3 regions of the Lysinibacillus sp. UBA5990 genome follow, and region 3 is predicted to be linked to each of the others. Evidence: riboswitches for the same ligand, from Rfam matches in the RefSeq annotation. Region 3 holds a riboswitch; each other region holds the start of a gene.

What was found. A riboswitch is a leader RNA that binds a small molecule or an ion and turns the genes downstream of it on or off. The one in region 3 is predicted to bind thiamine pyrophosphate.
Region 1: linked by a shared signal. The riboswitch ahead of thiW (energy coupling factor transporter S component ThiW) and the one ahead of thiC (phosphomethylpyrimidine synthase ThiC) in region 3 are both predicted to bind thiamine pyrophosphate.
Region 2: linked by a shared signal. The riboswitch ahead of thiT (energy-coupled thiamine transporter ThiT) and the one ahead of thiC (phosphomethylpyrimidine synthase ThiC) in region 3 are both predicted to bind thiamine pyrophosphate.

What each region holds. Positions count from the first base shown of each region.
Region 1 is NZ_DJAY01000001.1:90,378-95,004, forward strand. Features, by position in the region: gene B3D94_RS00385 (VWA domain-containing protein) at 1-1,775, shown strand, start outside; gene thiW (energy coupling factor transporter S component ThiW) at 1,868-2,371, opposite strand; TPP riboswitch at 2,466-2,573, opposite strand; gene B3D94_RS00395 (MFS transporter) at 2,633-3,829, opposite strand; gene B3D94_RS00400 (ABC transporter substrate-binding protein) at 4,179-4,627, opposite strand, start outside.
Region 2 is NZ_DJAY01000012.1:48,954-53,580, reverse strand. Features, by position in the region: gene B3D94_RS11600 (SbcC/MukB-like Walker B domain-containing protein) at 1-669, shown strand, start outside; gene B3D94_RS11595 (hypothetical protein) at 710-835, opposite strand; gene B3D94_RS11590 (DUF4870 domain-containing protein) at 888-1,211, opposite strand; TPP riboswitch at 1,338-1,445, shown strand; gene thiT (energy-coupled thiamine transporter ThiT) at 1,580-2,140, shown strand; gene map (type I methionyl aminopeptidase) at 2,303-3,058, shown strand; gene B3D94_RS11575 (hypothetical protein) at 3,086-3,799, opposite strand; gene B3D94_RS11570 (polyphosphate kinase 2 family protein) at 4,000-4,627, shown strand, end outside.
Region 3 is NZ_DJAY01000002.1:114,140-118,766, reverse strand. Features, by position in the region: gene B3D94_RS01320 (catalase) at 1-572, shown strand, start outside; gene thiC (phosphomethylpyrimidine synthase ThiC) at 781-2,559, opposite strand; TPP riboswitch at 2,701-2,815, opposite strand; gene B3D94_RS01310 (AEC family transporter) at 2,888-3,817, opposite strand; gene B3D94_RS01305 (methyl-accepting chemotaxis protein) at 4,123-4,627, opposite strand, start outside.

The DNA.
Region 1 (4,627 bases), on a different contig from region 3:
AAGACGCAATATTCGAAAACAATAAATTAACAAGTGTCACAATGGTACAAAGCGAACCACATTTACTCATTGTGAATGGCTATGAAACAGCTTCACCAATAGCGGAGGCACTTGGTCAGCAATCAATAGCCTATGATGTAAAATCACCTGAAAGCTTACCAAATGAACTCTCCAGTTATTTGCAATATAATGCCATTATTTTCGATAATGTGCCAGGACATTTAGTCGGTGAGGCGAAAATGAGTGTGATCGAGCAAGCAGTCAAAAACTTTGGTGTTGGTTTTGCAATGGTTGGTGGAGAAAATAGCTTTGGTTTAGGTGGTTATTTTAAAACGCCAATTGAAACATTATTACCTGTTGAAATGGAAATTAAGGGGAAAGAACAATTACCTTCATTAGGACTTGTCATTGTACTAGATCGCTCTGGTAGTATGTCAGGGTCCAAGCTAGAGCTTGCGAAGGAAGCAGCAGCACGTTCAGTGGAAATGCTACGTGATGAAGATACATTAGGATTTATAGCATTTGATGATCGGCCTTGGGAAATTATAGAGACTGGTCCTCTGAACAATAAAGAAGAGGCAGTGGATACCATTTTATCTGTTACACCAGGAGGCGGGACAGAAATCTATGGTTCACTTGCAAAAGCATATGAAAACCTAGCAGATATAAAACTGCAACGTAAGCATATTATACTTTTAACAGATGGACAATCACAGCCAGGAAATTATGAAGATTTAATTGAACAAGGAAAAGATAACGGAATAACTTTATCGACAGTGGCTATTGGTCAAGATGCCGATGCAAACTTATTGGAAGCTCTGAGTGAGATGGGAAGCGGACGTTTCTACAATGTTATCGATGAGCAAACTATTCCTTCCATTTTATCTCGTGAAACAGCTATGATTTCCCGTACGTACATTGAGGATAATCCATTCTATCCAATACTCTATAATGCTGGGGGATGGAATACGCTATTTGCCAATGGCGTCCCACAAATGAATGCTTATATCGGAACAACTGCAAAGCAGGGTGCTACCGTCGTGGCTGAAAGCGAAAAGGAAGATCCGGTGTTAGCACAATGGCAATATGGTCTTGGCAAAACATTTGCGTTTACTTCTGATTCAACAGGAAAGTGGGCAGGCGACTGGGCAAGATGGCAGGACTGGGGAACATTTTGGCAAACGCTTATTTCACAAATGCTCCCAAGCTATAATGATGTTGCCTATGATGTAAGAGTAGAATCAGATGGATCATTTATGATTACAGATCCTACAAATGAAGCAGCATTTTTAGATATTGTTGCGGTTAATGAAGCGGGTGAAGAGCTAGACACACAGCTTGAAACTATATCAGCTTCTCAGGTGCGAGCTGTAGTACAAGCTGAGCCGGGATTAATCTTCTTCCGTATCGCTGATGAAAAGGAAACGATTTATCAGGCAGGATTAAGTGTTCCCTATAGTGCTGAGTATGAACTTCTTCCTGCTAATGATAAATTAATAGAAGAATTAACCGAACAAACTGGTGGTGCTGTTTTAAAAGAACCACAAGAAGTGTTCCGTGACTTTACAAAGCGAGGGGCGGATCGTCAAAACATTGCGACATGGCTTCTCCTTGCAGGTATGCTCTTATTCTTTATTGATATTACAATAAGACGCTTTGGCTGGAATTTCCTAACGAAGCCGAAGAAAAAGGAGCAACTTGTAGAAAATCCCCCCGTACAAGCAGAAGATACGAATGTAGCACAATTATTAAAGGGTATGAAAAAACGCCAATAATTTAGTTAGATGAAAGCAGTGTGAATTATTTCGCACTGCTTTTTGTATATATGCAGGGAGAGAAATCCTCTAAGTTATATCAACGACGTTCTTTAATAAAGAGAGCGGGAATTAAAATATTTTACTAGCACCGTTTTACGCAAACTGCTAGCTACTACAATACCTAAGATTGCTCCAATTGAACTTGATATTAAAAAGGCAGGCATGAAAAATAAGGCCGCTACGGATGTGCCCATAAGTATCTTTGCATAGGGTACTGCTACAAGTGATGCGAGAAGACCAGTGCCGATCACTTCGCCCATACCGGCTAACCACATTTTACAGCTATATTTATAGGCAAGCCCTGCGCATAATGCACCAATAATACTACCAGGAATGGCTAACAGTGAGCCTGTTCCTGTAAGGATACGAATGATAGCCGTCACAAAGGCTACTACAACTGTAGGTAAGGGTCCAAGTATAATGGCTCCTATTACGTTAATAGCGTGCTGTATAGGGTAGGCACGAGCAATCCCAGTTGGAATGGAGATGAACGTAGAGCCTGCAACGGCAATCGCTACTAATAAAGCCATAATTGTTAATTTTCGAATAGACATGATAGGTGCGCTCCTTTTCGTTTTAGCCACTAGGAAAATGAAAAAAGCCGCTTCCTTCAAACGACAGGAAGCGGCCTTGCTTATACAATGAAAATAGCAAGAAGCGCCACTTCCCTCCGCTAGCATGAACTAGATCAGGTTCGAAGGGTCCGTATATAACCATATACGTCTCAGCCTTTAAAAGACTCCCCTAGTGGTAAAAATTTTTCTATTTTTTAGAAGTGTAACATACTTGAATCAATAGTCAATAAGCTTTGATGATTAGTGTGAATCTGGATGCATAAGTTGTGGTGCCTTTTTCAATGTCCAAATTAGGGCAAGGAAGAAGCAGGCTAATAAGATAATGGCACCAAATATATAAGGACTATTCATATTCCAGTCAAATAAGAAACCAGCTAAAGCGGGTCCAATCATATTTCCAAGACTCATATAGGCATTGTTCAAGCCGGCTGCAAACCCTTGCTCTGTTTCAGCAAGTTTTGAGATGAGTGTATTAACAGCTGGACGAATTAACGTTGTTGCCGTTGAGAAGATGGTTGCTACAACTAATATTAGTGCAAAACCTGAAACAAATAATATTAAGAAAATAGCAACGGAGGCAATAAATAAATTGACCAAAACTACTTTCATTTCACCAAAGCGTTTAAAGAGTGGCGTTATGATAAACATCTGTACAATTACCCCAAATGCTCCACCAACAACTAGAATGGTAGCAATATCGCCAGGTGAGTAATTAAATTTTTCTGTCACAAATAGGGATAAGGTTGTTTGGAAGTTAGCAATCCCAAATGAGAATACCATCATAATAATTAACATAACAAAATAAGGCATATGTACAGAGCGAGCCATCTGTTTCACCAGATTATCTTGCTTTTGTCTATTTTGCGCAGTATTTGGCTTTGTAGATGGTAATAAAAAGTACGATAAAATAGATGCTAAGATGGCGGCAGCTCCCGCCATGAAAAATGGAAAATGTAAGCTAACCTTTGCGAGGAAACCACCAATTCCAGGGCCAATCATAAAGCCGAACGACATTGCAGCTCCTAACATACTCATTCCTTTTCCGCGTTCTTCATAAGTTGTCACGTCTGCTACAAAAGCCATAATAGGAGGTGCAACAAATGCAGAGCCAAGGCCACCTAAAAAGCGTGCCAAAAAGAGCATCCAAACATCTGTAGAAAGGCCAAAACCGATTTGTGCAAGTCCTGTTAGTATAAGACCGAAAATAATTAAATTTTTCCGCCCATACAGGTCAGAAAGATTCCCAGCAATTGGAGAAAATACGAATTGTGCCAAGGCGAACGTTGCAATAAGCATACCTAGAACTTGTCCTGCTGCTCCAAATATTCTTAAGTATTCCGGCATTACAGGAATAATAATTCCAATACTCCCCATTGCGATAAACATATTAAACATTAATATATACAAAGCCGCCTTATTGGACTTCTGCTGGGTCATCGAAAAACCCCCTTTATGTAATCAAATATAGTACAGTCTATCATAAAGAATTATAGCTGGCTAATAGTTGAGATTGCTGTAACTGGTTCGATCGTTAGAATGGTTTTTCAGAAAAGCTTTTTTCTTGGGAGGCTTCAGATCATTGTGTAATAAAAAAGAATAGTTAGGGGTGTAGAGTGAGGACGAATTGCTTTTTGCTAGAAACAACTATATTGAAATGAAATAGCGCGGGTAAGTGTGAATAATGTTACCAAAGGCTACTAGTAGAAATGCTCTTTAAATATAGTAATACAAATGAATGCTTACATAAAAAGAGCGAATTGGTTTTAGACCAAATCGCTCTTATAAATTATCGAATATTCATTTTAAATTCTAAAAACAGTTCATTATATTTACCTAAGTAATCTGGGCCTAAGTTTTTGTAGACCTCTAATGTATCACGTTGCTCTTCAGAAGGGTAATAGCGTTCATCAGAAACTACTTCTGGGTCCATTAAGTCCATGGCAGCGATATTAGGCGTCGAATAGCCAACATAATCGGCATTTTGAGCACCAGATTCAGCGCTTAGCATAAAATTGATAAAGGCATGTGCACCTTCAATATTTTTCGATGTTTTTGGAATAACCATATTATCAAACCATAAATTGGAGCCTTCTTCAGGAACAGCAAAGTCCAATTCTTCATTTTCAGACATCATGTCCGCTGCCTGACCAGACCAAGTGAGAGCCACTGTTGCTTCATTATTGATCATTAATGGCGTAATTTCATCCCCAATGATCGCTTTTATGTTAGGCGCAA
Region 2 (4,627 bases), on a different contig from region 3:
CGAATCGCCTATGAGGATGCTTTTAAACAACTTCAACAAATAGATGGATTTGCGAAATCATGTCAAAGCTTTATCAACAAAGTAGAAGAAACAGAGAGAGAGCTTCGTTTACTTGAGAGTGAGGCAGGGCGCGTGAAGGAGCTGTATGGCTTATTAAATGGGCAAAATTCGAAAAAGCTTTCCTTTGAACGATATATTCAAATTAATTATTTAGATCAAATTACAGAGGCAGCCAATATTCGTCTTTATCATTTATCTAATGGCCAATTTGAGCTTAGACGTTCGGACAGGCTTGAAAAGCATGCCAAACAAAGTGGACTTGGGCTTGATGTATATGACGCTTACACAGATCAATTACGAGATGTCAAAACATTATCCGGTGGTGAAAAGTTCAATGCATCATTAAGCCTTGCCTTGGGAATGGCAGATGTTATTCAAAGCTTCCAAGGTAATATTTATATTGAAACAATGTTTATTGATGAGGGTTTTGGCTCGCTCGATGAAGAATCATTAAATAAAGCAATAGATACATTAATCGATTTACAAGATTCTGGACGAATGATTGGTGTCATCTCTCATGTGCCTGAATTAAAATCAGCGATGCCAGCCGTTTTACATGTCGAAAAAACATTGAATGGATATAGTCAAACATATTTTGAAATAAAATAAAGGAAGGTGTATTTCCGGCTTAAGGAAATACGCCTTCCTTTTATTTTTTTCGAGAACTGACTGTAGAAGTTGTCCCTTTTTTTGCTGCCATCACTTTTTTTACGATCGGTATAACAATAGGCGCTAATTTAACAGCGGTTTTCACTACTTTTGATACTTTCATCAAAAACACAGCTCCTTTTTAATTACTTCTACCTGTTTATTTTAAAAATGAAACATTAGCGGATAACTCTAACAGCCTGAATAATATTCCATATTACGATTCCGAGCGAAACAATTCCGTAAATGGCGAACGAAATGAACCAAATGATCATTACTGTACTATTACTTGAAGTGGGGTCTAAACTAAATGTAGAAAAGACAAAGACAATGAAAAATAAGATACCAAATACAAAAGGAATTAGATGAGACACTAGTGCTCGAATAGAATGTCTTTTGATGTCAGCATCTTTCGTAACGAAGTAAACAATTAATGGTACGATGAAAGGAGCAAAGAAAATACTGAGATAACTAAAGGCAGATAAAATTTTTTGGTTCTCCATAGTTGTACCTCCTTTTTTAATATTTACGCATGGAAAACAGTAAAGTTTCAAAAATTAAGTATGGAAGAGGTTGTAATCATTCCGTGCTTTGCGTACAATGAAAGTGTTCAAATTAAATTCAGATGTAACGACCACAAGGGGAGCTGATGATGTCAGCTGAGACTGGGCACGTAATGCCTTGACTCTTTGAACCTGTAAGCTAACACTTGCGTAGGGATGTGGATAGAAACCGACACTTGTACGATGTGAGGCTCTGTCCTGACATCGTTTTTTCATTCTTAAGAATAAAAAGATGTCAGAGAGAATCAAATCAGCGCATTTCTATTCCTGCTCTTGTATCCTACATCGGAACAAAGGAGAGAATATGTATGGACAAAAAAAGACTATTAATGCTAGTGGAGATTGCAATATTTGCTGCGATTGGCCTTGTGCTCGATCAGGTCTCCTTTAAAGTATGGGCACAAGGTGGCTCTGTTAGTCTTGTCATGGTACCAATTATGTTAATTGCATTTCGTTGGGGCTTAGTAGCTGGCCTAACAACAGGCTTACTTGTAGGCGTTATGCAAACCATGTTTGGAGCTTATATTGTACACTGGCTTCAAGGTTTATTAGATTACGGCGTTGCTTTCACAGTTGTAGGGTTAGCAGCCATTGTACGCAGACCTTTACTTGAAGCAGCAAGCCAACTAAACAAAACAAAAATGGCGCTTTATATTATTGTAGGTACGGTGTTTGCAGGCTTCTTGCGATATGCAGCGCATACTACTGCTGGAGCGGTATTTTTTGCAGAGTATGCCGGCGATCAAAATGCGTGGATCTACTCGATTATTTATAATGGTACCTATATGCTGCCCGCAACAGTATTAACAGCCATTGTGGGAGCGTTATTATTCACAGCCGCTCCACAACTAATGCATCGTAAAGCATAATGCCATCCCCTTCATATTGGTGAAGGGGTTTTTTTATGCAGTCACAAGAGAATAGCACTTTGCCAAGGAGGCAGGCATACAATATTTAAAGCGTTTAGCGTTATACGCGTAAAAAGTTATGTTATATTAAAGAGTAGATATTAGATGAAAGGGACGTTATACATGATTGTAAAAACGCAAGAAGAAATTGAAGCTTTTAAAAAAATTGGACGCATTTGTGCAGAGATTCGTGAAGCGATGAAGGCTGCTACAAAACCAGGTGTCACAACACTTGAACTAGATGAAATTGCTGGCCGAATGTTTGCTGAGGCAGGTGCCATTTCAGGACCAAAAGGAGAATATGACTTCCCAGGATATACTTGTATTAGTGTCAACGAGGAAGTAGCGCATGGTATCCCAGGTAAACGTGTTATTCAGGAGGGAGATATCGTCAATATCGATGTTTCAGGCTCTTTAGATGGCTACTTTGCCGACACGGGTATTTCATTTGTAGTTGGTGATGGCTATGAAGACAAAGAAAAACTATGTCGTGTTGCTAAAGATGCTTTTGACCGTGCTATGACAAAGGTAAAGGCTGGCTCTAAATTAAATCAAATCGGTAAAGCTGTAGAGCGAGAAGCGAATGCTAATGGCTTAACAGTTATTATGAATTTAACAGGCCATGGTTTAGGTCGTTCTTTACATGATGAGCCAAATCACATTTTAAATTATTATGATGCATGGGACTCTACGATTATGAAAGAGGGTATGGTTCTTGCAGTTGAGCCATTTATCTCAGCAAAAGCAGAGCATATTGTAGAAGCTGGTGATGGTTGGACATTCATTACACCTGATAAGTCTCTTGTTGCTCAAATTGAACATTCAGTAATTGTTACAAAAGAAAAACCAATTATCCTTACTTCATTAGACGAAGAATAGGATTACAAAAAAATCCTGCACACCAAATTACTTTTGGTAGGCAGGATTTTTTTTAATGAATAAAATACCAACTAAGAGTACACCACATAAAAATAACGCAGCTGTTGTTACGAGTAGCTCATCAAAACCATTATGTAAAGCGATTCCTATATAAGCCCATATAAAAACACTTGGATACATGATATCAAAGTGATGAAAGCGGATATGTAGCGCAATGGCTCCACCTAATGTCAGTAAAATAACTGCCCAAAGAGGAGTACTTAGACCAAAACCGTTCCAACCATAAGCTGTTAACGTAAAGCTAATATTTGTGATAAAAATAAATGTCATCCATGCAAAATAAATGGCGAAAGGAATACGGCCAGACAGTGATTTGTCATGAAGTGGATACGTATTGTACAACATAAATAAATACAAGACTAAGAGTAAGGTAATGCCGAGAGAAACAATAAATAATTCATGATGCCATACGTAAATCGTTAATGCTTGTAAAATATTTATGCAACTAAAGAGCGCAGACTGTTTCATAGATGTCTTTTTGATGTTCATCACTAACCAATAACCGGTGAATAAATAAATGACAATCCAAATTACATGACTTCCATCAACAGGTGCAAATACCACCGAAAAACGATTAGAAATTTCTAAAAAAGATTGACCGTTAAGTTTTGTGAAAAAGGATGAAAAGGTTAGGATGAGTGAGACAATATAAGAAATTGTCATCAATAAAAATCGAGGCATGCTTTCCTCTCCCTTCGAGTTAGATTGTATAGGGAAAAGACAAATAAGTATAGTACCGTCACTCAATTTATTATAACGGAAATTTCCATCAATGTATCGTGTTGTTTTGCTAATTCTATCTACAATTTACCATCTCAATAGGCATCCATTTATTTCTTTAGTACAATAAGAATATATCCAGATTAAAGGAGTGAAGCTTTATGACGCAAAACATAAAAAATTTAGACCTATCTATTGAACTAGATAAAAAGATGTATAAAAAGAAATTAAAAGTACTCCAATATGAAATGTTAAATGCCCAACAATTTTTATTAAAAAATAAAATAGGTTTAATTTTAGTGTTTGAAGGTATGGATGCGGCTGGTAAAGGAGGAGCGATAAAACGTTTAATTGAACGTGTCGATCCACGTGGCTATGTCGTCCATCCAATTTCAGCTCCACAGCCACATGAATTACGCTATAACTATTTACAGCGGTTCTGGAGAAAGCTACCTCAGCACGGGCAGATCGCTGTTTTCGATCGTTCATGGTATGGTCGTGTATTAGTAGAACGAATTGAAGGATTCGCGACGAAGGACGAATGGTCTCGTGCTTATGAGGAGATTAATAACTTTGAAAAGATTTTAACAGCGGGAGACTACATAATTATTAAGTTTTGGCTACATGTTTCAGATGAAGAGCAATTAAAGCGTTTTAAGGAACGAGAACAAAATCCATATAAATCTTGGAAGTTAACAGACGAAGATTGGCGTAATCGAGAAAAGTCACCGCAATATATTGAGGCTGCCAATGAAATGTTTGAAAAGACCGATAAGAAAAATGCTCCGT
Region 3 (4,627 bases):
AAGTGGAACAAGCTGCATTTGCACCATCTAACATCGTTCCTGGTATTAGCTTCTCACCAGATAAAATGTTACAAGGTCGTATCTTTGCCTATGCGGATGCACAACGCTACCGTTTAGGTGTAAACCACTATATGCTTCCTGTTAACGCACCAAAATGTCCATTCCGTACTTTCCACCGTGATGGCGCTATGCGTTTTGACGGCAACCTTGGTTCAACACTAGGCTATGAACCAAATAGCTATGGTGAATGGGAGCATAATTTAGACCACAAAGAGCCTGAGTTACGCATTGATGGTCATGCAGGAATTCATGATTTCCGTGAAGACGATAATAATTACTTCGAGCAACCAGGTAAACTTTTCCGCCTAATGACTGCGGAAGAACAACAACGTCTATTTGAAAATACGGCTAATGATATGGCTTCTGTTGAAGAATTCATCAAACGTCGTCACATCCTTCACTGCTATTTAGCTGATCCAGCATATGGTGAAGGTGTCGCAAAAGCAATGGGTCTTTCATTAGAAGGTATGGATCTTACAAACCCATATGTAAAACAACCAACAAACGTTTAATATTCCACTTATTATTGATATCCAAATCCAACTTTTACTCCATGTGAATGTATAATTCACATGGAGCTTTTTAGTATTCGTCTAGTTTCAACCGCTCACTTCTATTTGCAAAAGCATAAATTACTTTTATTCATCTCCCCTGTTTAATTGTGGAACCAACATAAAAAAGGCTCGTGTCTAGTAAATCAACACAAGCCTTGTACTATTATTATTGATAGATTTGACTACCTGCCTTTTTAAACTCCGCTGACTTTTCCCTCATACCTTCATGGATGGCCTCTGTTGTATTTAAATCCTTTTCCTTAGCATAATTACGAATATCCTGAGAAATTCTCATGCTACAAAATTTAGGACCGCACATTGAACAAAAATGTGCTGTTTTTGCCCCCTCTGCTGGTAATGTTTCATCGTGATATTCTACTGCACGTTCTGGATCAAGAGAAAGGTTAAATTGATCACGCCAGCGGAACTCGAAACGCGCTTTTGACAGTGCATCATCTCGTTGTTGTGCACCTGGGTGCCCCTTTGCTAAATCTGCAGCATGTGCAGCAATCTTATAAGTAATAACCCCTACTCGAACATCCTCCCGATTAGGTAATCCTAAATGTTCCTTCGGTGTCACATAGCAGAGCATAGCTGTACCAAACCAACCAATCATTGCTGCACCAATAGCAGATGTAATATGGTCGTAACCTGGAGCAATATCTGTTGTCAATGGACCTAAAGTATAGAATGGGGCTTCCTTACAAACCTCTAATTGCTTGTCCATATTCTCTTTAATCAAATGCATTGGAACGTGACCTGGCCCCTCCACCATTACTTGAACATCATGCTTCCATGCAATTTGCGTTAATTCGCCTAATGTTTCCAGCTCCGCAAATTGTGCTTCATCGTTAGCATCCGCGATTGACCCTGGGCGTAAGCCATCTCCTAATGAAAAGGCTACATCATAAGCTTTCATAATTTCACATATTTCCTCAAAATGAGTATAGAGGAAGTTCTCTTGATGATGGTATAAACACCATTGCGCCATAATGGAACCACCCCTAGACACAATGCCTGTTACACGGTTTGCCGTAAGAGGGACATAACGTAAAAGGACACCTGCATGAATAGTGAAATAATCTACCCCTTGCTCCGCTTGTTCAATAAGCGTATCACGGTACACCTCCCATGTTAAATCCTCAGCCACACCATTTACCTTTTCTAATGCCTGATAAATTGGTACTGTCCCAACTGGTACTGCAGCATTTCGAATTATCCATTCTCTCGTTGTATGAATATGTTTGCCAGTTGATAGATCCATAATATTATCAGCACCCCAGCGTGTAGCCCATGTCATTTTTTCCACTTCCTCTGCAATCGAGGATGATACAGCTGAATTCCCAATGTTCGCATTAATCTTCACATGGAAGTTACGACCGATAATCATTGGCTCGGCCTCAGGATGATTAATATTGGCAGGCATAATAGCCCGGCCTGCTGCAATCTCTGAACGTACGAAATCTGGGTCCATATTTTCTCGTATCGCTACAAACTCCATCTCAGGTGTAATAATTCCCCGTCGAGCATAATGAAGCTGCGTGACATTTTTACCCTTTTTTGCACGTAAAGGCTTTCTCACCAATTCCGGGAAGACATTTTCATGGATACGTGGATCATCAGCGCGACTGAAACCATTATCCTCAGGTTTAATTGTACGCCCTCCGTATTCCTCAACATCCCCTCGCTCTTGTATCCAAGCACTTCGTAAAGCAGGTAAGCCCTTTGTAATATCCACGTGGAAGACCGGATCTGTATATGGTCCACTCGTATCATACACCCGAATTGGGGCATTTTCTTCATCCCCAAAGGTACCAGTCGTCGGACTTAATGTAATTTCACGCATTGGTACTAAAATATCAGGACGAGATCCTTCCACATAAACCTTTTTACTTCCTTCAAAGTTAGACATAATCGTAATGTTCTTTGCACTAATTGCTGACATGAGCTACTTCTCTCCCTTAAATGTAGTTTAAACAAGGACCGATTCTAGCTCACCCAGCAAACAAAATAAATAAAGGCCGAATCCAAAAAAATAATTGGATCCGGCCATGAATGTAAAGGGTCTATTGATTGCACGTAATATGCAATAGCTTCTTAACTTTCCCACGCTGGTATGAGCCAGATCAGGTCCAAAGGGTCAAGAAACCTCTATGCGTTTCCCTCTCAGCCTGACTCATCAGACTCCCCTAGTTAATACTATTCAGTTTGATGCTAGTTTAGCAGATATTGCTAAGAGATGGAAGTTATCATTTAAATATTTTTGATTTCTATTAGGTAAACAATACATCAGCAATATAAATTACAATCGTGACCGTTATACAACTCACAATGGTCGAAAATAAAACGGTTTGTGCAGCTGTTGCCGACTCTATATCATATTCTAATGCTAGACTTGAACTGTTGCGGGATGTGGGAAAAGCACTCGCTATAAATAACGATTGTGCCACAACCCCGTCTAAACCGAGCGCATAAATAATGACTAAAGCAACGGCTGGACCGATAATTAATCGCGTCAAGCAGCTGACGAATACTGTTTTATTAAACATCGTTTTAATCTCCAGTTGAGACAATTGGGCGCCTAGCGTAATTAATGCAACGGCAATAAAACCATCTGCTACATGGTCTATAGGTATTTTAATAAACTGCGGAATGCCAATGTCAAAATAATTCATGGCCACACCGATTATTAAAGCGTGTATAATAGGCATTTTTATAAAATCCTTTAAAATTGTCATGCCCGATTTAGTAGAGGAAATTAAATTATATAAACCATACGTATACGTTGTCATGTTTTGGAAGATAACGAGTATAACCTGGATGGCTACACCAATAGGTTGAGTGGCAAAAATCATTTGAGCTACCGGAATACCATAGTTGCCAGAGTTAATGAGTACTACACTATTTTTAAAAACAGCTGCCTCAGTTTTGGCGAGTCCAAGCCCTTTCGCTAAAAAGTGACTGAGTAACATTTGACTACCAATAAAAAGCACAACAAACAATCCAACTTCTCCCAGAACAGACAGTTTTATACTCGTCTCATATAAATTAATAAATACAGCGGCAGGCATAAAACAATATGTAATAAGCTGTGATAATGCTTTTAAGTTAAAGCGAAATTTCTTTTGCAGAATAGCACCTAGTACAAGTAATACTAAAATAGGTGCGACAATTTGAAAGAAAATCATTCCAAGATACACCATATTGAAGTCCCCCTCCCTTTTGATTGTAGTGTCGATAATGTACTAGGTCAATGCTACTTACTTTCATAATTAAAACCGTTGATTTCCACTACTGGAGGGGTGCGCCTTGTTCCAATGATGAAAAGATAAAAAATCACATCAATAAACGAGGAGAACAATGTACAGAATATAAGAATCACCAAAACTCACTCATTTGAGGACTATGAATTCTCGATGAAAAAAATGAAAAGGGAATCGAGCATGAACTTCTCGATTCCTTTTATCAACAGTATGAGCTGCCTTTAGATTTTAGGCAGCTTTTTTCTCTACGCAAGCTTAAATCTATTTACGACCTCTTGCAGTTCATTAGAGATATCATTCATATTTTGCATAGACTCTGCCACTTTTTGCAATTCTGCTTGTTGGTCCATTGCAGAGGCACTTACTTGCTCAGCAGAGGCCGCTGTTTCCTCTGATATAGCCGAAATACTTTGTATGGACATAATTGCTTGATTTTTATGCTCTAACATAGTAGACAACTGAGTCATTAGTTCATTAATAGAAGTTGCAATTGCACGTGACAAATCACTATTATCTTTAAAGGCCAATTGCGTGCTTTGTACGGACTCATTTTGCGATTGCATTAAATTTGCATTCGATGCAATGACTGCAACTGTTTGTTGAGAATTTTCTAAAATACTTTCTACCGTACTTTTAATAACTTCTGTTTCAGTTTTTGATTGCTCTGCCAACTTTCTTACTTCTTCCGCCACGACAGCAAAACCTTTTCCATGCTCACCAGCACGTGCAGCCTCAATACTTGCATTTAAA